Regions from separate parts of the Streptomyces sp. NBC_00996 genome, predicted to be linked through region 2. Evidence: predicted binding sites of a transcription regulator. Region 2 holds the regulator's gene; the other holds the start of a gene.

Region 1 (3,407 bases), 1.4 Mb from region 2:
GGGCACGATCGTGCCGCCCGCCGCGTGCACGGCGTCGGCGACCTTCGCCCAGCCCGCCAGCTGCTCCTCACCGTGGAAGCGCGGCACCCGGTCGCTCTGCCCGGCCGAATCGTGGCCCACGTACGTGCCCTCGGTGACGATCAGGCCGACGCCCGCGGCGGCGCGGCGGGAGTAGTACCCGACGACGTCCTCCCCCGGCACGCCGCCCGGCGAGAACATCCGGGTCATCGGGGCCATCGCGATCCGGTTCGGGACGGTCAGGCCGTTCAGGGAGACGGGGCGGGACAGGATCTCGGCTGCGCGGGAGGCGGCGGCAGTCACGTGGGGGCTCCTCGGAGAGGTCGATCGGACATCGAGCAGATGGAAGACGGAGATTCCGGACGGTATGTGCACATGCATCAACCGTCCCTCAGCGTCAACCGCCTCCCCCGCGTCGGCATTCCGGCGCCCCACCGACCCATTCTGTGATCCCGGCCACTCCGGTCCCGGAAACGCCCGAGGGCGGCACCCCCTGGGAGTGGGGGTACCGCCCTCGAAACGTAAGGACAGTGATCAACCGGAGGTCGATCAGAAGTCCATGTCACCGCCCGGCATGCCGCCCGGAGCGGCCGCGGCGGCCTTCTCCGGCTTGTCGGCGATGACGGCCTCGGTGGTGAGGAACAGCGCGGCGATGGAGGCGGCGTTCTGCAGGGCAGAGCGGGTCACCTTCGCCGGGTCGATGATGCCCTCGGCGATCATGTCGACGTACTCGCCGGTCGCGGCGTTCAGACCGTGACCGACGGCCAGGTTGCGCACCTTCTCGACGACGACGCCACCCTCGAGACCACCGTTGACGGCGATCTGCTTGAGCGGGGCCTCCAGGGCGAGCTTCACGGCGTTGGCGCCGGTCGCCTCGTCACCCTCGAGCTCCAGCTTCTCGAACACGGCGGACGCCTGGATGAGAGCGACGCCACCACCGGCGACGATGCCCTCCTCGACGGCGGCCTTCGCGTTGCGAACGGCGTCCTCGATGCGGTGCTTGCGCTCCTTGAGCTCGACCTCGGTGGCGGCACCGGCCTTGATGACGGCCACGCCGCCGGCCAGCTTCGCCAGGCGCTCCTGGAGCTTCTCGCGGTCGTAGTCCGAGTCCGAGTTCTCGATCTCGGCACGGATCTGGTTGACCCGGCCGGCGACCTGGTCGGCGGAGCCGGCGCCGTCGACGATCGTGGTCTCGTCCTTGGTGATGACGACCTTGCGGGCGCGGCCCAGCAGGTCCAGACCCGCGTTCTCCAGCTTGAGGCCGACCTCCTCGGAGATGACCTCGCCGCCCGTGAGGATGGCGATGTCGCCGAGCATGGCCTTGCGGCGGTCACCGAAGCCCGGGGCCTTGACGGCGACGGACTTGAAGGTGCCACGGATCTTGTTGACGACCAGGGTCGACAGGGCCTCGCCCTCGACGTCCTCGGCGATGATCAGCAGCGGCTTGCCGCCCTGCATGACCTTCTCGAGGAGCGGGAGCAGGTCCTTGACGTTGGCGATCTTCGAGTTGGCGATCAGGATGTACGGGTCGTCGAGGACGGCCTCCATACGCTCCATGTCGGTGGCGAAGTACGCCGAGATGTAGCCCTTGTCGAAGCGCATACCCTCGGTGAGCTCGAGCTCCAGACCGAAGGTCTGGGACTCCTCGACGGTGATGACGCCTTCCTTGCCGACCTTGTCCATGGCCTCGGCGATGAGCTCGCCGATCTGGGTGTCGGCGGCGGAGATGGAGGCCGTGGAAGCGATCTGCTCCTTGGTCTCGACATCCTTGGCCTGCTCGAGCAGGGCACCGGAGACGGCCTCGACGGCCTTCTCGATACCGCGCTTGAGGGCCATCGGGTTGGCGCCGGCGGCTACGTTGCGCAGACCCTCGCGGACCAGCGCCTGGGCCAGGACGGTCGCGGTCGTCGTGCCGTCACCGGCGACGTCGTCCGTCTTCTTCGCGACCTCCTTGACCAGCTCGGCACCGATCTTCTCGTACGGGTCCTCGAGCTCGATCTCCTTGGCGATGGAGACACCGTCGTTGGTGATCGTGGGGGCGCCCCACTTCTTCTCGAGGACGACGTTGCGGCCCTTGGGGCCAAGGGTGACCTTGACGGCGTCGGCGAGCTGGTTCATCCCGCGCTCGAGACCGCGCCGTGCCTCCTCGTCGAACGCGATGATCTTGGCCATGTGAAGTGGTCCTCCCGGACGGGGTGGATTGCTCCGGACCGTGCCCGCGCCCGCGACGGACGGCCTGCAAGCCTTGTGGTTCCTTGCCCCACCGGCTTGCGGACCTCGCTGACCCGATCCAAGTTCTGTCACTCTCACTGGGAGAGTGCTAACGCCAATGATTAGCACTCGGCCCCCTCGAGTGCAAGGTGCTCCCGCGCAACGAGCCCGTTGAGGGGTGGTAGTCGGCCGACCGGCGGGCGCAAGCGCCTCTCACGAACGGGAGCGGGTCCGGGAACGCACGAGGGGCCCGCGTCCCTGATGGGATGCGGGCCCCTCGGCGTGAGTGCGTCGGTGGCCGTTCGCGCCGGGATCAGACGGCGAGCTTGACCATGTCCGCCTGCGGACCCTTCTGGCCCTGCGAGATCTCGAACTCCACTCGCTGACCCTCTTCAAGGGTGCGGTAGCCGTCCATCTGAATCGCGCTGTAGTGCACGAAGACGTCCGCACCACCGTCGACCGCGATGAAGCCGTACCCCTTCTCCGCGTTGAACCACTTGACGGTGCCCTGAGCCATGCCTAACTCCCCTATTACTGGCCCTTGCACAGATCCACACTTCGCGGATCCGGGTCAGACCTCACCCCCCAACGGTTGGGGGTGTGCGCCGGAACGCGTCGACCGCGGCTGAATGTATCTGTCCAACTGCCGTCTGCAACAGGTCAATCGGACGAGAATTCTGGGCACGGCCGATCGGGAAAATGCGGAGAATTCGCGAAGATTCAGGGCAAGTCGGGCCCCGTAAATGCCATAATCGGCTCAAAAAGGTGGGGCACTTTGGCTACTTCTTGTCGGCTGTCGCGCAGATACTCATATGCGTCCGGCATGAAAAGCGAAGCAGCTTCCCCAACTCTACCGTGCTCAACCATGCAGAATTGCCCCCTCCGTTTCTCTCACGGAGGGGGCAATTCGATGAACTCTTAGTGATGAGCGTTACCTACGGTAACAATCTCACCCTGGGTGACGGGTTCAGCCGCCCGCGACCGCCGGGATGATCGACACGCCCGCACCGTCCGGCGTCGCCGTCTCCAGACCCTGCTCGAACCGCACATCGTCGTCGTTGACGTACACGTTGACGAACCGACGCAGCTTGCCCTGATCGTCCAGAACGCGCGCGGCGATACCCGTGTGGTTCTTCTCCAGGTCGGCGAGGACCTCGGCGAGGGTCCCGCCCTCGGCC
Region 2 (3,407 bases):
CCCCGCCCGTGCAGCGGGATCGACTGCCCGGACTGCGTGCCCGGACGGATGTCGACCTCCTCCAGGCCGTCGAGCGTCTCCAGCGGCACCTTCGTGCCCAGGCACGCCGCGGTCATCGGGATGGTGACCGTGCAGTGCAGATCGTCGCCACGCCGCTGGAACACGGCGTGCGGCAGCTCGTGGATCTCGACGTAGAGGTCACCGGCGGGCCCGCCACCGGGGCCGACCTCGCCCTCGCCCGCGAGTTGGATCCGCGTGCCGTTGTCGACACCGGCCGGAATCTTCACGGTCAGCGTCCGACGGGAGCGGACCCGTCCGTCGCCCGCGCACTCCGGGCACGGGGTCGGGACCACGGTGCCGAAGCCCTGGCACTGCGGGCAGGGGCGGGACGTCATGACCTGGCCCAGGAAGGACCGCGTCACCTGCGACACCTCACCGCGACCGCGGCACATGTCACACGTCTGCGCCGAGGTGCCCGGCGCCGCGCCTTCCCCATTGCAGGTGGCGCAGACGACGGCCGTGTCGACCTGGATGTCCTTCGTCGTGCCGAAGGCGGCCTCGTCCAGCTCGATCTCGAGCCGGATCATGGCGTCCTGGCCACGGCGGGTGCGCGACCGGGGGCCGCGCTGCGACGCCGTACCGAAGAAGGCGTCCATGATGTCCGAGAAGTTCCCGAAGCCGCCCGCGCCGAAGCCGCCCGCGCCCGCGCCGCCCGACTGGGACAGCGGGTCGCCACCGAGGTCGTAGACCTGCTTCTTCTGCGGGTCCGACAACACCTCGTACGCGGCGTTGATCTCCTTGAACCGCTCCTGCGTCTTCGGATCGGGATTGACGTCCGGGTGCAGCTCGCGCGCGAGCCTCCGGAACGCCTTCTTGATCTCGTCCTGGGACGCGTCGCGGCGCACGCCGAGTACGGCGTAGTAGTCCGTGGCCACTTAAGACTCCGCCAGGATCTGTCCGACGTACCGTGCCACCGCTCGTACCGCTCCCATCGTTCCCGGATAATCCATGCGGGTCGGGCCGACCACGCCGAGTTTGGCTACTGCCTCGCCGCCCGAACCGTAGCCGACCGAGACCACGGACGTGGAGTTGAGTCCCTCATACGCGTTCTCGTGCCCGATTCGCACGGTCATGCTCGAATCCCCGGCCTCACCAAGCAACTTGAGGAGCACCACCTGCTCCTCCAGCGCTTCGAGCACCGGCCGGATGGTGAGAGGGAAGTCATGTCCGAAACGGGTGAGATTGGCGGTGCCGCCGATCATCAGCCGCTCCTCGGTCTCCTCGACGAGCGTCTCCAGAAGAGTGGAGAGCACTGTCGAGACCGTACCGCGGTCCTCCGCCTCGAAGGCCTCCGGCAGGTCCTGCACGAGCTGCGGGACGTCCGCGAAACGGCGACCCGCGACCCGGCTGTTGAGCCGGGCCCGCAGATCCGCGAGCGACGTCTCGCCGAACGGTACAGGGCAGTCGATCATGCGCTGCTCGACCCGGCCGGTGTCGGTGATCAGCACGAGCATCACGCGCGCGGGGGCGAGCGAGAGCAGCTCCACGTGCCGCACGGTCGAGCGCGTCAGCGAGGGGTACTGCACCACGGCGACCTGCCGTGTGAGCTGCGCGAGCAGCCGTACGGTCCGGCCCACGACGTCGTCGAGGTCGACGGCGCCGTCGAGGAAGTTCTGGATGGCGCGCCGCTCGGGCGCGGTCATGGGCTTGACGCCCGCGAGCTTGTCGACGAAGAGGCGGTAGCCCTTGTCGGTGGGGATGCGCCCGGCGCTGGTGTGCGGCTGGGCGATATAACCCTCGTCCTCCAACACAGCCATGTCGTTGCGCACGGTCGCCGGCGAGACGCCGAGGCGGTGCCGCTCGGTCAGCGCCTTGGAACCGACCGGCTCCTCGGTGCCCACGTAGTCCTGGACGATGGCGCGCAGCACCTCGAGCCTGCGTTCACTGAGCATCGCGCACACCTCCAGAAGTCTTCCCCGCGCACTTCGTGGCCTTCGGCCTGGCACTCAGCGCACGTGAGTGCCAGCGTTCCCCGGCCCAGTGTACGGCGGTGAGGTACGGCCCCGGCAAGGGCGGGCCTGCGATGTCGTGCCTGGCAGGCTCTCACGGCTAGCGTCTCCATATGAGGCTGACTTGGGAAGACCTGGGGTGGGAAACGGTGGCGCCCCGGGTCGGGCGGAAGCGGCTTCCGGTCTGGGACTGCACGGCCGGGCTCGTGGTGGGCGACGGCGCGGCGCTGATGATCGACGCGGGGTCGAGCCTGCGGGAGGGCGCGCAGCTGCGGACCGAGGCGCGACGGATCCTCGGTGGCGACCGCCGTGTGACGCACCTCGCACTCACGCATCCCCACTTCGACCATGTCTTCGGGGCGGCCGCGTTCGCCGGGGTGGAGGTGTTCGGCGCGGTCGGCCTGGACGCGGTCTTCGCGCACGACCGCGAGGAGCTGCGCGCGGACGCCGTACGCAACGGTCTCGACCCCCGCGAGGCGGCGGAGGCCGCGGATCTCCTGGTCCACCCCCGCCACTCGGTGTCCGGCGAGTGGACCCTCGATCTCGGAGGCGGCATACAGGTCCTGCTCGCCAACGTGGGCCCCGGCCACACCTGCCACGATCTGGTGGTCCTGGTCCCCGGTCCACCCGGCTCACCGGAGACCGTCTTCTGCGGCGACCTGGTGGAGGAGTCGGGCGAACCCCAGGCGGGTCCCGACGCCGTTCCCTCCCACTGGCCGGCGGCGCTGGACCGGCTGCTCGACCTGGGCGGGGAGGACGCGGTGTACGTGCCGGGGCACGGCGCGGCGGTGAATGCGGCGTTTGTCCGTGCACAGCGGGACGCGTTGGCCACACGTTTCGGCGTGTCTTCGTAGCGGGCCGGGAGCTTCTCCTATCGTCATCCGAATGCGCCAGTACTCTCCGGACCTGACCCCGCCGTGGAAGAAGCCCCAGGCCGTGCCCAAGGTCCACGCCGACCCCGGCCTGGTGGTCGAGGAGCCCGGCACCGGCTTCTGCGGCGCGGTGATCCGCTGCGAGGCGGGCACGGTGACCCTGGAGGACCGCTTCGGCAAGCACCGCGTGTTCCCGCTGGAGCCGCGCGGCTTCCTTCTGGAGGGCAAGGTGGTGACGCTGGTCCGCCCGGCCTCCGGTCCGGTACGTCCCACCCGCACGGCCTCCGGTTCGGTCGCCGTCCCCGGCGCGCGGGCCCGGGTCGCGCGGGCCGGACGTGTCTACGTGGAGGGCCGCCACGACGCCGAACTGGTCGAGCGTGTCTGGGGCGACGACCTCCGTATCGAAGGCGTCGTCGTCGAGTACCTGGAGGGCATCGACGACCTCCCGTCGATCGTCGCGGACTTCGCGCCGGGGCCGGACGCCCGCCTCGGCGTCCTGGTCGACCACCTGGTCCCCGGCACGAAG

The links. The regulator HrcA, encoded in region 2, represses chaperone genes, less so after heat shock. The targets are predictions, from matches to a motif close to TTNGCACTCNGNNNNNCNGAGTGCNAA.
Region 1: a site for HrcA is predicted at 2,316-2,342, ahead of groL (chaperonin GroEL). Genes of this name have one in related genera too.

The regions. Positions count from the first base shown of each region.
Region 1 covers NZ_CP108723.1:4,979,933-4,983,339, forward strand. Annotated here, with positions in the region: gene OG390_RS23385 (NADH:flavin oxidoreductase) at 1-321, opposite strand, end outside; gene groL (chaperonin GroEL) at 568-2,190, opposite strand; gene OG390_RS23395 (cold-shock protein) at 2,543-2,746, opposite strand; gene OG390_RS23400 (MoaD/ThiS family protein) at 3,197-3,407, opposite strand, start outside.
Region 2 covers NZ_CP108723.1:3,611,757-3,615,163, forward strand. Annotated here, with positions in the region: gene dnaJ (molecular chaperone DnaJ) at 1-935, opposite strand, end outside; gene hrcA (heat-inducible transcriptional repressor HrcA) at 936-1,952, opposite strand; gene OG390_RS17015 (MBL fold metallo-hydrolase) at 2,123-2,863, shown strand; gene OG390_RS17020 (DUF3097 domain-containing protein) at 2,895-3,407, shown strand, end outside.